Regions from separate parts of the Acinetobacter sp. LipI_15 genome, predicted to be linked through region 2. Evidence: predicted binding sites of a transcription regulator. Region 2 holds the regulator's gene; the other holds the start of a gene.
What was found. Region 2 encodes PhoB, which activates phosphate uptake and scavenging genes when phosphate is short. Its sites were predicted from a motif close to TGTCATNAANCTGTCATAA; they were not measured.
Positions count from the first base shown of each region.

Region 1: AC4CU0_RS11175 (inorganic phosphate transporter) is a predicted target of PhoB. The motif match lies at 5,939-5,957, and genes of this name have one in related genera.

Region 1 covers NZ_JBZAYN010000001.1:2,345,555-2,354,361, reverse strand. The annotation lists partial or broken gene AC4CU0_RS11190 (endonuclease domain-containing protein) at 1-221, shown strand, start outside; gene AC4CU0_RS11185 (hypothetical protein) at 344-1,642, opposite strand; gene metH (methionine synthase) at 1,836-5,525, opposite strand; gene AC4CU0_RS11175 (inorganic phosphate transporter) at 6,005-7,624, shown strand; gene AC4CU0_RS11170 (hypothetical protein) at 7,790-8,807, opposite strand, start outside.
Region 2 covers NZ_JBZAYN010000001.1:141,503-150,309, reverse strand. The annotation lists gene AC4CU0_RS00665 (porin family protein) at 1-466, opposite strand, end outside; gene AC4CU0_RS00660 (SDR family NAD(P)-dependent oxidoreductase) at 1,003-1,833, opposite strand; gene AC4CU0_RS00655 (TetR/AcrR family transcriptional regulator) at 2,058-2,741, shown strand; gene phoB (phosphate regulon transcriptional regulator PhoB) at 2,972-3,682, shown strand; gene phoR (phosphate regulon sensor histidine kinase PhoR) at 3,706-5,064, shown strand; gene AC4CU0_RS00640 (glutathione S-transferase family protein) at 5,061-5,738, opposite strand; gene AC4CU0_RS00635 (OsmC family protein) at 5,890-6,288, opposite strand; gene AC4CU0_RS00630 (pirin family protein) at 6,357-7,304, opposite strand; gene AC4CU0_RS00625 (GGDEF domain-containing protein) at 7,698-8,807, shown strand, end outside.

The DNA.
Region 1 (8,807 bases), 2.2 Mb from region 2:
TCCCTTTGGGAGAGGGCTGGGGTGAGGGCTTGAATGTAGGCTTTAGTGCGATGGTAGTCAGCACTTTTCGCCTGAAGGATTAGAGGCAGATCGAGTGCGAGATGAAGCTTTGGCTAAAGGTGTTGAGATTTGATAATGGGCAGGTAATGGCGCAGATTGATGATGTGGTGGAAGTGATTTATCGGTATTGTTTGGAAGTATTTTCTAAAGAATCCCCCTAAATCCCCCTTTTGCAAAGGGAGACTTGATACGAATTTGATTGCGGTTATGGAGTCGCATAGTTCCTCCCTTTTTAAAAGGAGGCTATGAGGGATTACATACGAAAATTATAGAGAAAATAGCTTTAATAGCCCATTAATTCAAAATGTCTAAAAAACAGTCTGTTTCTTGCTTCAGGTATAAAATTGAATATTGTTTCTAAATTATAAATTTTGATAATTTTTTCGGCTAAATCAATTTGATGAAGGAAAAACAGGCTTTTTACTAACTCTTCTAAGAATATAACTTTTGACAAAATATTACTTAGAGAGTCTCTAATGTTCTTATATTTAGCTTGTTTTTGAAAAAGCTCATATGAAGAAATATAGTTCTCACTGTACTTATGTTTATCTATAGATAAGTAATATAAAGATTGTAAGTCCGAAACATAATTGTCTGATAAGTCTTTTTCTAAAAGTATCATTCCTTTCTTATGCAATGAACCACATCGGAAAAAATCATCTATAAAATTTGAATCTTTTTCATCCTTATCTACAGTTGTTTCTTTATGACTATAAACTTCTTTAAAGTCAGGAGAAAAATAAGTTATCCAGATGTCACATAGTTCTAAAATTTGGACATCATTCAAAAAAGCAAGAGGTTTTTTGATTCCGATTTTATGACTTAATTCATAATGATCTTTAATAAGCTTTATGGCTTTAGCTAGTTCATTATTAGAAATTTTATAACATTTTGTCAGTTCCTCTTTAATGGCTTTGAAGGAGTTATCACTCCATTGTTCGTATGGCGGAAGATGTGTAGTTAACTCAAATATTTGTTGGCGTGATAGGTTTTTTGTGAATGTCCCAAGTTTGTATTCATCTATCAACGAATCAATCAAATAAACTAAATCATCTAGATTATCTTCTAAATCTTTGAATCTTGTATTGAGAATATAACAGTTGATAACACCTTGTTCGACTAAATGTGTCTGATCATCATTGCTTCTAGGGTATCTAAAAGTTTGTCCTGTAGGATCAATACTTGCTATATCACATATTGTTTCATTAATTCGATCAATTAACTCTCTAAAACGGGTATCAAGCAAATTTGCATTTATTTTGAAATATGACCAAATATTCCCAATATCATGTGAAGTAATCAAATTAAAACAGGGTAAATCAATCTTTTTGATGTGAGCTAATAATCTAATTTCTTCAATAGCACCTTTAAGTCTAAGCTCAATAGAATGGCGCATATTAAAACAGATTGGATAAATCAAATGATCAATTTGTTCACCTTTGGAATTTAAAATGTAATTTAAAAGAAGATTAGCCGCTTTAGAATAGCCTTTTGAATATTCTATATAATTAGGTTGTCCATTATCCCCAACACATGCATTAGCCCATGTTGGCCCACTTCCAGTGAATGTTTTGTTGTCCATAAGTGTTTATTACAAAGTTTTTAGAATTTTAATGCAATATTATTGCATAAATCCCTCTTAACCTCCCTTTAAAAAAGGGAGGAGTTGTCACGTAATTCATGTAATCACATGACAAAGTCCCCCTTTGAAAAAGGGGGATTTAGGGGGATTAAAAAATAAAAGCCCTCACTGTGAGGGCTTTTATTAATGCAAATTATTGAACCGAATCATCCAAATTCGGTGCTAACCAACGCTTCGCTTCATCCAAAGTCCAGCCTTTACGCTTTGCATAATCCTCAAGCTGATCGCCTGCGATTTTACCCACGTTAAAGTATTGGCTTTCAGGGTTTGCATAGTAGAAACCGCTGACAGATGAAGGCGGCCACATTGCAAAGCTAGAAGTCAATTGCGTACCAATTTTATCGGTAGAACCTAACCAATCAAACAATGGCGCTTTTTCAGAATGCTCAGGACAAGCAGGGTAGCCCGGTGCAGGACGGATGCCCACATACTTCTCTTTAATCAATTCTTCATTGCTTAAGGTTTCAGACGCTTGGTTACCCCAGAACTCTTTACGGATGCGCTCATGCAAATGCTCCGCAAACGCTTCCGCAAAACGGTCACCTAAAGATTGCGCAAGAATTGCAGAGTAGTCATCGCCTTTAGCTTTGTACTCATTGGCCATTTCTTCTGCACCAAAGATCGATACAGTGAAACCGCCCAAGTAGTCTTCTGCGACACCTTTAGGCGCAATAAAGTCCGCTAATGACAAGTTTGGTTTACCTGTCACTTTATCAGACTGTTGACGAATGTGATGGAAGGTATGCGTAACCGATTGACCATCTTCGCTATACACTTCAACCGAATCCGCTGCTGAACGGTTTGCAGGGTAAATACCAAACACAGCACGAGCATCAAAACGTTTGTTGTCGATGATGTCTTTTAGCATGGTCTGTGCTTGTTCATATAAGTCAGTTGCTGCTTCACCTACAACTTCATCAGTTAAGATAGCAGGGAATTTACCTGCCAAACTCCAAGAAATGAAGAACGGTGTCCAGTCAAAGTACTCAACTAATGTTTCCAATGGATAATTGGTCAACGTTTGCGTACCAATGAAGTTTGGCTTCACAGGCGCATTGGCTGCAAAGTCAATTTTCAAACCATTTTCAACAGATTCAGCATACGTCAGCTTAGCGGCTTTCGGCTGTTTGTTAGCAATACGTTCACGCACTTTTTCATATTCAGCACGTGTGTCTTCAACAAATTTAGGCTTCATTTCTTTAGAAAGTAAAGTTGTTGCTACACCCACTGCACGCGATGCATCGGCAACATAAATCACCGCATCATTTGAATATTGTGGATCAATTTTCACTGCAGTATGTGCTTTAGATGTTGTTGCACCGCCAATCATCAACGGAACATTAAAACCTTTACGCTGCATTTCTTTCGCAACAAAAACCATTTCATCCAGTGACGGCGTAATCAGGCCAGACAGGCCAATGATATCGACTTTTTCATCAATCGCAGTTTGTAAAATCTTCTCGCAAGGCACCATCACCCCAAGGTCGATGATGTCATAGCCGTTACAGCCCAACACCACGCCTACGATATTTTTACCGATGTCATGCACATCGCCCTTCACAGTTGCCATCAGGACTTTACCCTTAGATTGGCCAGCTGTTTTTTCCGCTTCAATGAATGGGTTGAGCCAAGCTACAGCCTGTTTCATGACACGTGCAGATTTCACGACTTGCGGCAGGAACATTTTGCCTGAACCGAACAAATCACCTACCACATTCATGCCGTCCATCAGCGGACCTTCAATCACATCGAGTGGACGTTTAGCTTTCAGGCGTGCTTCTTCAGTATCTCCATCAATAAAGGTGGTGATACCTTTTACAAGCGCATGCTCAAGACGTTTTTCAACTGGAAGCTCACGCCATTCCAAGTTTTCCACTTGTTTTTGCGCAGCACCTTGACCACGGTATTTTTCAGCAACTTCAAGCAGCTTTTCTGTAGCTTCTTGATGGCTTTCACCTTGGTTTTGGTTCAAGATCACATCTTCAACCGCAGCTTTCAGTTCAGCATCAATATCATCATAAATCGCCATTTGACCTGCGTTGACAATACCCATAGTCATGCCTTGCTGAATGGCATGGTATAAGAACACTGAGTGAATCGCTTCACGTACAGGCTCGTTACCGCGGAAAGAGAACGATACGTTAGACACACCGCCAGAAATCATGGCATGCGGCAAGTTTTGCTTAATCCAGCCAGTCGCTTCAATGAAGTCCACAGCATAGTTATTGTGTTCTTCAATACCAGTTGCCACGGCAAACACGTTCGGGTCAAAAATGATGTCTTCAGCAGGGAAGCCCACTTCATTCACCAATACATCATAAGAGCGCTTACAGATTTCTTTTTTACGTGCAGCTGTATCGGCCTGACCATTTTCGTCAAAGGCCATCACAATCACGGCAGCCCCATACTGACGGCACAAACGCGCTTTTGCAACGAACTCGTCATAGCCTTCTTTTAAGGAAATCGAGTTTACAACCGCTTTACCTTGTACACATTTTAAGCCCGCTTCAATGATTTCCCATTTAGATGAGTCAATCATGATCGGCACACGTGAAATTTCAGGTTCAGAGGCTACAAGATTCAGGAAGTGCACCATTGCGCCTTCTGAATCCAGCATGCCTTCATCCATGTTGATGTCGATAATCTGAGCACCGGCTTCAACTTGCTGCTGTGCAACTTCTAAAGCTTCGGCAAAGTTTTCTTCACGGATTAAACGTAGGAATTTTTTAGAACCTGTCACGTTGGTACGTTCACCGACGTTTACAAACAGCGAATCTTCTGTAATGTTGAACGGCTCTAAACCGCTTAAACGGCAAGCGGGTTTGGTTTCTGGCACTTGGCGCGGCGCAATGTCTTTTACGGCATTGGCAATAGCACGGATGTGATCCGGCGTTGTACCGCAGCAGCCGCCAGTGATGTTAATCAAGCCACTTTCTGCAAATTCTTTAATAAAGGCAGCGGTTTGTTCAGGGGTTTCATCATAACCGCCGAAGGCATTTGGTAAGCCAGCGTTCGGATGCGCCGAAATAAAAGTATCGGCAACGTCAGCAATGGTTTTTACATGCGGACGCATGGCATCTGCACCTAGGGCACAGTTAAAGCCAATCGACAATAAATCACCATGACGCACAGAGTTCCAGAACGCTTCAGCAGTTTGGCCAGTTAAAGTTCGGCCAGAGGCATCGGTAATCGTGCCTGAAATCATCAATGGCAATTCATAGCCAAGCTGATTAAACACTTCTTTCACTGCAAAAATGGCAGCTTTACAGTTCAAAGTATCAAATACTGTTTCAATTAAAAGAATGTCTGCACCGCCTTCAATCAGGGCATGCGCAGCTTCAATATAGTTTTCTTTAAGCTCATCAAAAGTAATGTTACGAAATGCTGGGTCATTTACATTTGGCGAGATCGAGCAAGTACGTGAAGTCGGGCCAAGCACACCTGCAACAAAACGCGGTTTTTCAGGCGTTGAGTATTTTTCACAAGCTGCTTTGGCAATACGCGCTGCTTCACGGTTGATCTCTGATACCAAATCTTCCATGTGGTAGTCAGACATTGAAACTTTTGTGCCGTTAAAGCTGTTGGTTTCAATAATGTCTGCACCAGCATCGAGATAGGCTTCATGAATGCCTTGAATGATTTGCGGCTGAGTCAACACCAATAGGTCATTATTGCCTTTGAGGTCAGATGCCCAATCTGCAAAACGCTCACCACGGTAGTCAGCTTCTTCGAGTTTATGACGCTGAATCATGGTGCCCATTGCACCGTCGATAATCAGAATCCGTTGAGCGAGCAGCTCTTTTAGGGTGGCAAGCGTGGACATAAATAACCCCAATCCGATGGAATATAAAATCGGCAAATATATTAACAGAATTCATTGCAGTTTTATTGATATTCAATCATCTTCACAGCGCGCAATTATTAGCTTGTTGAATTAATGAGCAATATTGCAACTTGCTAATTTCATATTCCAATTTCATATAAATGTATGGAAAGCTTCATGAATTTGTCATATTGCTCAGGCAAGATTAAAAAACATCCAGCAGGGCTATGCAATATGACAAAAAAACATGACAGATGAAATATAAGCTGAAACATTGGGTTTCAAAGAAAATAAAGTTTAAATACGTAGATTAAATAACTGATTTACTTTATGAAAGTAGAGTGTAGGAGTCGGTTTTAAACACCTAAAAAAAACAAATAAAGCATGAAAAATTGCTTTATATGACACCGCTTTGTCATATAATTGTCATAATTAAATTGAACAATATGGGGATTTTAAAATCCTCTATTCCTGCCTGCATGAATTCTAAACAAACTCCCGTAGATTCAGCGCACACGTCGACTCCTCAAAAGTCCACGAATGTTCATGTGCCTACACCGAAATTCTTTATGCCGGTATTTTTAACGGTGATTATTTCAACGTTGATTTATATTGGTTTTCAGGTGACTGCCGATTTAGCGCATGTTCCGCCTTTAAGTCTTTATTCAATGATTTTATTGGGCACAGCCTTATTCATCGCACTTGGCTTTGAATTTGTAAATGGTTTCCATGACACTGCAAATGCAGTAGCAACAGTGATTTATACCAACGCCTTGTCAGCACCGGTTGCGGTAATGTGGGCGGGTTTCTGTAACTTCCTAGGCGTAATGGTTGCCAGTGGTGCAGTCGCTTACGGCATTATTGCCTTGTTACCTGTTGAATTGATTATGAATGTCGGTTCAGGTGCTGGCTTTGCCATGGTTTTCGCTATGTTGATCGCAGCGATTTTGTGGAATTTAGGGACTTGGTTCTTGGGCATCCCAGCGTCTAGTTCGCATACTTTGATTGGTTCTATTCTTGGCGTTGGCATCATGAATTACCTGTTAAATGCAGGTGGTGGTGCGAGCGGTGTAGATATGGAGCAGGTGCTTAAAGTGGGTAAGGCGTTATTGTTCTCTCCACTGATTGGTTTTGCATTTGCGGCTCTCGTTTTCTTGTTGGTGAAGCGTATTTTCCGCAAACAGCTAGAATTGTTTCAGCCACCAGAAGGCAACAAGCCGCCACCACCACTAATTCGTGCAATTTTGATCTTTACCTGTACAGGTGTAAGTTTTGCGCACGGTTCAAATGATGGTCAAAAAGGTATGGGTCTGATCATGCTGATTTTGATCGGATGTGTGCCATTGGCTTATTCATTGAATAAGAACTTAGATAATCAACATATTCAATCTTTCCATCAGTTATCTGCTCAAACTGCGACTGCGATCTACGCAGAGCATAAGGATATTCCTGATGCACAAGCACGTGATGTACTCACCAAATACATTCAAACCAAAGAAGTCAGCCCAGAAGTTGTGCCAGCTTTGGCAAGTTTGACCGATCATTTAGGTGAGCGTGTTGCACAGTATGGCGACTTAAAAGATATTCCTGAACAAGAAGTATCTTCGATTCGTAATGACATGTACTTAAGTACTACTGCTTTTAAACGTCTAGATAAAGCTGACCAACTACCAGCAATGGCAGAAGCTGAACAAAAGACAGTGAAGGAATATCGTAGTCACTTAGATTCGTTCTTACAGTACATTCCAACATGGGTGAAAGTCGCTGTTGCATTGGCACTGGGTCTTGGAACCATGGTGGGTTGGAAACGTATTGTCGTGACTGTAGGTGAGCGTATTGGTAAAAACCACATGACCTATGGTCAGGGTATGTCTGCCGAGCTTGTTGCTATGTCAACGATTGCTGCTGCGGATGGTTTTGGTATGCCTGTATCGACTACACACGTACTTAACTCTGCGGTTGCAGGTACCATGGTCGCGAATAAATCGGGTCTGAACTTTGCAACAGTGAAAACCATTCTATCAGCTTGGGTCTTCACTTTACCTGCAACGATCTGTCTATCAGGTTGCTTGTACTGGTTATTCTTGAAAGTGTTCTAAGCAACTCAAATTCCAGATATAAAAAAACGCTGCTTCGGCAGCGTTTTTTTATGGCTTTATCTCAGACATCACCGATTTTAACGAGATGACTGAGAGCCGAATTAGAACAATCAAACTAGCGAGTTGAAGCTTTGCAAAGTTCAACACTTATTTAAACCAATGCAATTATGCTTTTTTAAACAGCCCCAATACTTTTTTCACGGGCAATTTCTCTTCAGCAAAACCATACAGCGCTGCAAAAGGTAAGGCAGTACGCGCCAAATAAGCCACACGCCATAAGCCACCATGGTTGGCACCATGCATCATGAGTTCTAATGGATGGTCTAGCGCTGTTTCAGGGTTAGCAACCGATTGAGGGTTTCTCAAGTCGTGAATCCATAAAGCCGCCATGAGTGCATTGGTGGTTTCAGGTTGAAACGATTCCACATCAAATAAACTCGCACCATTAAATGCGGCTTTTAATAATGGATTCTTCGTCACTGAGCGGGTCGTGGTGGATGGCGCAATATTGATACTAACCCGCTGACCATTTTGACGTGCGACAGTTGCGCGCCATTGTTGGATACGTTTTGCGAGTGCGTAGTTTGGACCTTGTTCCACCACCAAACAGTCAGCGATACCATAGGATTTTCCATTGTCTGCTGTGGTGGTTTGCTCGTTATTTTGCTTAAAGAAATGCTGGCCTGTGACTTTGGCAATACTTTGTGTCAATAGTTTTTGTGCAGACGCACGGTTTTGAAATTTGGCTTGCGCTGCCGTAACAATTTCTTCTGGAACAGCATAGACATCGGTCGGAGTACACATAAACATCAAGCTAGTGTCGGCTTTTTGTTGGCTGACATAGGCCATGATGCTGTCCATTGCCATTGCAACACGAACATGCTTTTCACCATCTAAATAGGCAATTGCAGCCAGATCTAGTTGATGTTCACTTTTTGCAAGCCATTGTGCAATTTCAGGAATGTGTGTCAGTAAATTGGCGCCCAATTTGTGTTTTAGTTCTTGAATGGGTGTGTCTTCATGCACAGCGTCGAGACTTGGTGCATATAAAGTGGCATTACCGACCTGAACCGTGCTTAAGATTCGATCCCAAACACGTTCATTATTGAGGTCGATTGCCACAATATTGGCTTTCCATTTTGCTAACCACGTCAGTGGGCCAGCTTCGGAAGCAGCACCAAAA
Region 2 (8,807 bases):
CACCAATCAGCGCAGTCCCAATATCAAATGTTGATTTGGTTGCACCCAACACACCCGTTTCATCGAGCGCACTGGCACGTAGTTGAACTGTGCCATACAGGGTTGTATCACGAGTCGATTTGGTGGTTTGACGTTCATATTGACGTGACTGATCGTACTTATAGTTTTCAATATCTGCACGTAAGCCGTCGATATCTTCGGATGTTGCTGCGGTCACTTCTGAAACCTGCGTTTCACCTTCAACATCAGCGGCGTTGCTCGTATCTTCTGTCGTCAACGCGGCCGTTTCTACGACTTTACTTTTGGTCGTCCCAGATTCCACTGCATTTAAGCGTTTTTGCAAACTCTCAATTTGTTGTTTTAAGCTGCTCAGTTCTTGCTGAAGTGCTTCATCCGATGCAAAACTCAGCGGACTGGTTGCGGATAAAATCAGTCCGACCGCAACGGTTAATGTGGTTTTTTTCATGATTTGGTTTCACTAACATTTTTCCCAAAGCGCAAAATCCCCCAACCCCATGCAAGGTGCATGAAGTGAATGTACTGCGTGGGTTTTTAAAAATTAATCTGAGTGGTCGTAGGTTTTATTCAACTTATGCACGACCGAAACTCGAAGACAGCTTTTAGAATTTAAGCGCGCATCATCGCGAGTGTCATAGCACAACAACATGCCTGTTGCAGGACACGAAAAGCAGAAAGATATCGATGCGTAAAAGTACTCATAAATGTTCCATACAGTGGTGAGTTTTGTTCACTCTAATATGGCAACAACTGTGCCAACATTTTAAGTATTTATTTTTTAAAGTTTTATTATTCAAACCCGATAGATTCTGTTGGTTTTGACGCCAAAAAACTGTTGGTTATTCAACAGTTGCTTATTTCAAATCATCAGATATCTCCATTTTTATATCTCATTTTATGAAATAAAAAATACACCTTGTGTTTTCCTTTAGCCATAAAAAAACCCACTGAAGTGGGCTCTTTTCAATTGATTTTAATTACCGCTTATTGACCAAATTTAGTCGCCATGGCAGTTAATTTTTGATAACCCGTCGGTAGCAAACGTTGAATTAAATCAATCGCTTTTGCATCATTACCAATCAATAAACGGCGCTTATCTTTTTGTACTGCTGCAATGATTTGACGAGCCGCTTCTTCAGGTGGGCAACGCAAGAATTTATTAAACGACTGTGCCGATTTTTGTGGGTTCATGCCTAAACTTTTCAAGCTGTCATTCATTTTTGCGGCATTGGCAATATTGGTACGAATCCCGCCCGGATGTACACATAGCGCACTCACGCCACAGTTTTCAATATCCAATTCTTGGCGTAAAGATTCGGTAAAGCCACGTACTGCAAATTTAGTGGCATTATATGCCGACTGTGTTGGCTGTGCTGTTAAGCCAAACAAGCTGGAAATATTGATGATATGACCTTCACCACTTTGCTTGATATACGGTAAAAATTCTTTGGTGCCATAAACCACGCCCCAAAAGTTAATATTGACAATCCACTCCAGTTCTTCATAGCTTGCCCCTTCAACGGTCGTACCCAATGCCACACCCGCATTGTTAAAAATCATATTCACCGAACCATGATCTTTAACAGTCTGTGCTGCCCATGCTTTCATTGCTGCAAGGTCTGACACATCGAGTTTTTGCGTCGTTACACGTACATTGCTGGCTTTAACCAATTCAACGGTTGCCGCAAGCCCCTGTTCATTCACATCGCTTAAAGACAGATGGCAGCCTTGTTTAGCCAAAAGCACAGCCAATTGCTGACCAATACCTGAACCTGCACCTGTAATGGCAGCCACTTTATTTTTGAAGTTTTTCATTGTGATTCCTTATTCCTTTATGCTGCCGCTTGGCTTTATCACAGCGTGATCTCATTTGCCAATGTGTGCAGTTCGTCGACTTAATATAGTTTTGACAATACATATTGTCAATGTCATCTTGGGACGTGCTAAGCTGTTGAAATCGCCAATGCTTAAACATAGGTTTAAACTGAAATTATTGCTAAAATAAGACAAAATTCTGCTTTAGTTCAGCGTATATTTTCATGACAGATGCAACAAATCACACAGAACAACAACAGGCAAAAAATGTGAAGGAACGTCAATTTAAAGGGCTTTCTCTCAGTGAACGTAAGCAAGCGCGACGTGAAAAACTGATTGAAGCCGGTATAGAAGCCTATGGTACACATGGCTTTTTTTCCGTGACCGTGAAAGATATTTGTTTGGAAGCCAAGCTGACCGAACGCTATTTTTACGAATCATTTAAGAAAAGTGAGCAACTGTTCCAGACCATCTTTTTAAAATTAATCGATGAACTGCAACAAAATGTGATGCAAGCCATCATGCAAGCATCCACCGATTCTAAAAAAATGATTGAAGCAGGTTTAACCGCCCTACTGTTAACTTTAAAAAATAATCCCCGTATGGCGCGCATCATTTACATCGATGCTATGTTGGTACAAGAGCTACATAACCAAGCCACGATTCATGAAACCATGATGCGCTTTGACCGTATGATTCATGCCTTTGTCATGCTGATGATGCCGAATATTGATCGTTCAGAACGTGAAATTTCGATGGTTGCAACCGGTCTCAATGGTTATGTCACCCAAATTGCGATTCGCTGGGTCATGAGTGGTTATAAACAACCGATTGACGAAGTTTTATCGTCATGTAGCGTGGTCTTTTTGGCCTTGTTGGATGCTTTTTCTGAAAAACCCAGTAAATAAATTCTGAGGTCAACACTGATCTTTACAATTTTTTTGAATGATTTTTTTGTGACAACAACATGATGCAAAGCCCATGTTGTTGAATATTTCAGGATTTAAATTGTCACAATTTCTTTCTAAACCCCAATGAAAGATCATTTTTGCAATGATACTGTCATAATTAATCTTTGTAATAAGCCTGTCATAAATATAAAACGGTCTACCGTTTACATAAAATAGGGTATTGCGCTGTGAAAGATGACTATATTTTAATCGTCGACGACGAACTCCCGATTCGGGAAATGATCCATACTTCACTGGATATGGCTGGTTTTCAATGTCAGCAAGCTGAAGATGCCAAACAAGCGCACCAAATGATTGTGGATCAGCGTCCTGCACTGATTTTGTTGGATTGGATGATGCCTGGTGGCGTGAGTGGTGTAGACCTATGTCGTCGTTTAAAACGCGATGAAAATTTGTCAGAAATTCCAGTCATCATGCTCACTGCGCGCGGCGAAGAAGACCATAAAGTCCAAGGTCTAGACGCAGGCGCAGATGACTACATGACCAAACCCTTTTCCACCCGTGAGTTGGTGTCACGCATTAAAGCGGTGCTACGTCGCTCAAATGCCTTGGGTGGTGAAAAAACCATTGATGCCAATGGCTTAATCCTCGATCCAGTCAGCCAACGTGTCAGCTTTGGCAACACCATTTTAGATATGGGACCGACTGAATATCGCCTACTGGCCTTTTTCATGACTCATCCTGAACGTGCCTACACTCGTGCTCAATTATTAGATCAGGTTTGGGGTGGAAACGTGTATATTGAGGACCGTACCATTGACGTTCATATTCGTCGTTTGCGTAAAGTTCTTGAACCTTTCCAAGCCGATCGTTATGTCCAAACTGTTCGTGGTACAGGTTACCGTTTCTCTACCCGTGCCGATGCTGTGATGGGTTAGTCATTTTAGGTCTTTAATTTTATATGTATGAACCGTATCCCGTCCCTGAACTTGCCAGTGAACATAAAAAATTCCGTTACAGCAGTTTATGGACTTTTGCCAAGCAGGATTTGAGACTGCTGGCATTTTTCCTACTCATTGCTGCACTCATCGGCTTTGGTACCGGGTACTTATGGATCTGCATCTTAATTGCCTTTGCAGTGTTTTTTGCATTGCAAATGCGTTCGCTGTACTTGGTCAACGAATGGATTTCAAACCGTCCTTATGATGTCCCGCCAAATTTAGACGGTATTTGGGGGGCTTTACTCTTTAATGTATACCGTGCCCAGCGCCAAGAACGCATCGTACAAGCTGAAATGGTCGGCCTAATTGACCGCGCTCAATCTTCCTTGGTGGCGCTTGCTGAAGCTGTGGTATTGATTGATGAATTACATCAAATCGAATGGTGGAACCCTGCCGCAGAAAAGCTTTTGGGGATTCAACAGCTCGATCAAGGGCGCAATATTTTAAGCATTTTAAGACAGCCTAGTTTTATCGAATACTTTACCAATATCGATTTAGCCCCCGATGGTTTGAAAATGAAATCATCGGTACTTGAAGACCATTATGTGCAAGTGAAATTAACCCGTTTTGGTCGCGAAAGTCGTTTATTGGTGGCTTATGACGTCACGCGCATGCATAACCTTGAGCAAATGCGTAAAGACTTTGTCGATAATATTTCACATGAGTTACGCACACCGCTCACGGTTTTAAGTGGTTATATCGAAACCTTTACCGATCAGGAAGATTTAAATCCACGCTGGAAACGCGCATTCGATCAAATGCAGTCTCAAACCCGCCGTATGAATGCTTTGGTTAATGACTTGTTATTATTATCTCGTCTGGAAAATGATAAAAAAGTTGCTAAAAATCAAATCATTGAAATGCCCAGCCTAATGAACCAACTATATGACGATGCACATGCTTACAATGTGGATTATGGACATACACTGAATCTCGAGATTGATAGTCACTGTGACCTAATCGGATCAGATATGGAATTGGCGAGTGCCTTTAGTAACCTCATCACCAATGCAATTAAATACACCCCCAAAGGCGGTACTGTGACCATTGGATGGCATGATGATGGTACGCATGGTTATTTTACCGTTGAAGATACGGGTATCGGGATTGACCCGAAACACTTACCCCGTTTAACGGAACGGTTTTACCGTGTGGACAGCGCACGTAGTCGCCAAACGGGAGGAACAGGTTTAGGTCTTGCCATCGTGAAACACGTTTTGATGCAACATCAGGCACACCTTGAAATTGAGTCCAAAGAAAACCGTGGTTCGCTGTTTAAAGTCGTCTTCCCTAAAGAACGCTTGTATCATGTGAGCTAAGCGGAATCATGCTGCCGGTCTTGCTGTGCTTCCAACTGTTGTTCTTGTTGTTTGGCACGGCGATATGCAGGACGCTGTTGCATCCGTTGTAAGAAAGCCTGAATTTGTGGATATCGCCCTTGAGTTCTGGTCATGACGGCTTCTAATGGAAACGTCATCTGAATATCCGCAAAGCTAAACGGTCCCGCAAAATATTCATTTTCCGCTAAATGGTTTTCTAAAAACTCGATATGTTCTTTTAAGCGAGGTCGTACAAAACCTTTTTTGACCCCATCACAAATGCGATTAGCTACGGGTTTGATGACCCAAGGTACATGGCGTGGCACATTGCTCATGACCAACTGCATCACCAACAACGGCATTAGAGAACCTTCGGCATAATGCATCCAAAAGCGATATTGTTGTTTTGAATGTTCCGCCTTGGCTGCAAAAAAATCATGCCGATCATACTTCTCTTGTAAATACTCCAAGATCGCTGCAGATTCTACCAAGACCAGTCCATCATCCTGCAATATGGGCGACTTCCCTAAAGGATGGATGGCTTTAAGCTCAGGAGGAGCAGACAAATTTGGCTGGCGCAGATAAAACTGAACCTGATAATCCAGTCCTAATTCCTGCATTGCCCATAAAATACGAAATGAACGAGATTTTTCTAGATGATGTAGCACCCGCATGGGTTCATCTCCTATATGAAGTCTAAAATTTTCTTATTTCTGGCAAGCCATTACTATTTTGAAGTACTTAAATCATAAAAAGTGTCAGATCACTGCTTAGGGCTATATCAAAACTAAATTTTGTACAGTACAGCAGCGACCTGCATTTAAATTAAACTAGAGTGGTTTTAATGTCTATACTGCGCAATAAAGTTTTTGTCACAGGGGTTTTTTCACAAATGGACAAGATTTTTTGCTCTAATTCTGCATCCAAGGGCGTTTGAAAATGCAGGCGTCGCTCAACCCATTCAGCTCCTTCACGGTTCGCACAAAAGTCTGCCTCAACACGAAACTCACCCAATTGAATTTGTTTATGTGCTGCATACATGCGCAAAGTAATCATGGTGCATGAAATTAAGGAGGCACACAGTAAATCATACGGTGCTAAACCTAAATCCCCGCCACCAAATGATTCGGGCTTATCGGTAATAAGTTGATGTTTTCCACTCTGAACTTCACCTGACCACGGTGCTTCTAAGGTGTTTACTGTTGCCGTTGCGACGATACCCATAATGACTCCCTCATGGTTATGCCGCACCATTTTTACCACAGGTACGGCTGTTCATTTTTATTTTTAAGTTAACGTGATGGACGCATTTTATCAGGGAAAGCCGGTGCTTCTAGTCGTGGACCATCATAGTCAGGAATAGAGCCAAAGCGTTCGTCCTGATTAATCCACTGCTCACGGGCAATATTCAATTCTTCTTGTGTGCGCCCCACAAAATTCCACCACAGCAGAATCGGTGATTCAAAAGGTTCACCCCCTAATAATAAAACACGGCCACCTGCGTGCAGATCAATTTTGACTTGGGTTAAGCCCGGCTCAAGTACCACCATATTGTCTTCATTGAGCTCGTGACCATTGACACTGGCAGTCCCTTCGAGGGCCATAAAGCCATATTCAAATTTTGGATTGAGCGGCAAGACGGTACTTTGACTTTCCGAACTACGCAGATCGACACCTAATAATTCACTATGTACTTTTACCGGCGATTTAGTCTGTAAAAATTCACCCACCAATACCGTCAATTCAATCCCGTCTTGTGTCACCACAGGCAACTCTGGGTAATGGTCAAACTGGGGCGCCATATTGATTTTGTCATCTGGCAATGCAATCCAAAGCTGCGCAGCATGCATTTGTGTTTCAGACTCTGGAGCAACCTCAGTATGCGAAATACCATAACCTGCCGTCATGAGATTGACTTGTTTGGGCTGAATTAACTGATGTGTGCCCAAACTGTCGGTATGCATCATGGTGCCATCAATCATCCAGGTAAACGTTTGCAAACCAATATGTGGATGTGGACCGACATCTAAGCCATCACCTTGCGGAAAATGCACTGGACCGGCATGATCAAGGAAACACCATGCACCAATCATCCGTTTATGACGACTTGGTAAAGCACGTTTAATCACTGTGCCTTGACCAATTTCAGCACGGCGCAGTGGAAATTCTTGAATGAACTGATTGACGTATTTTTCACAATCGTCGGAATGAGATATTTCTGTGTAATTAGTATTGGTCATATTCTTACCCTAAATTTGGCTAAGCCGATGCAAGGACTACCGGCTAGAGCTATGCATTTTTTTCCATTATATCTGCATTAACTCAATCTTCTTCAGCTGTCATTAATACGCTGAATCACAGAGATAGGACAATCGTTTTTTTGTTGCCTAATATGACATACAGCATAACAGTTATTGATGCTTATTTAGACAATATCCAATGCGAAATTACTTGTTCAAATCACGTGAAATGTAAATTTAAGTAACATAAGTTAACACTCACTTTTGACCAAACAATACCAAATAATTCACAAATCATTGAAATAACGTGTTTAATTTTAAACAAAAATGATATAGATTATTTGAGTTACATAAAATTACATACAAACCATGCTCATCCGTCGGTAATCTTGCATGATCAATGAGTATAAGAAAGAATCACGTGCACTGATCCAAAAAGCCTTGAAAGGAACCGTTGTTCGCGTTCCTGCTCAATTTCGTCAAGAATTTTTCCACTACCATCGTCGTCAACTTTTTAAATTCTTTTTCCAAGTCAACATCGTTGCACAATTGGCCTATCTCTCTTATGCCATAGCGGATTGGTTTATGTTGCCCGATGTGGGCTTGCTCGCGATAGGCTTAAAAACGGCCTATACCTTACTGATGATGGGCATCACATGGGGCATTTATACATATAGCAAGAGCATTTTACTCTTTGACTTGATGCTTCCCCTATCGATCGTTGGCGCTTCTGCGCTGTGGTTTAGCCTACTCAATTTATCCAATAGCCCCGATGTGCCGATCTATTTATATGCATCCTTGGTTTTTATTGTGTTAGCCAATTTATGTGTGCAAATCCGCTTTAAGGCTGCTGTGTTCATTTCTCTATGTATCAGTCTAATTTTACTGATTGGGGTATATTTCGCCATTTCTGGCAATATCCATCAACTGCAACTGTTTATCTTGATCTATTCGCCCGTGTTGTTATTTAATTTGTATATCAGTTGGAATTCAACGCAAAAATCTAGAATTGTATTTTTACACAGTAAACTCGATCAGTTGAACCGTGAAGCGCTCAATATTGTGGCGCATACCGACGTGCTGACCGGCTTAAACAATCGCCGTCAATTTATTCAACTTGCCAATTATCATATTCATCATCAGTCCAAACCGTTACAGCCACTTTCATTACTGATTTTTGATGTCGACAAATTTAAAAATATTAATGATCAGTTTGGGAACTATATTGGTGATCATGTTTTACAACAAATTGCCGAAACGTGCCGACATACTTTACGTAGCCAAGACATCATTGCCCGCTTCGGTGGTGAAGAATTTATTATCCTTTTACCGCAGACACACCTGCGTCAGGCTCAAGATATTGCCGAACGTCTGCGACGGGCAATAGCCGATGATTATTTAGAACTTGATACACTACAAAAACTTAAATTTACCGTTTCAATTGGTGTTGCCGAATTTGGTCAAAAAAACCGAGATTTACAAAGTGTCATTCGCATGGCCGAT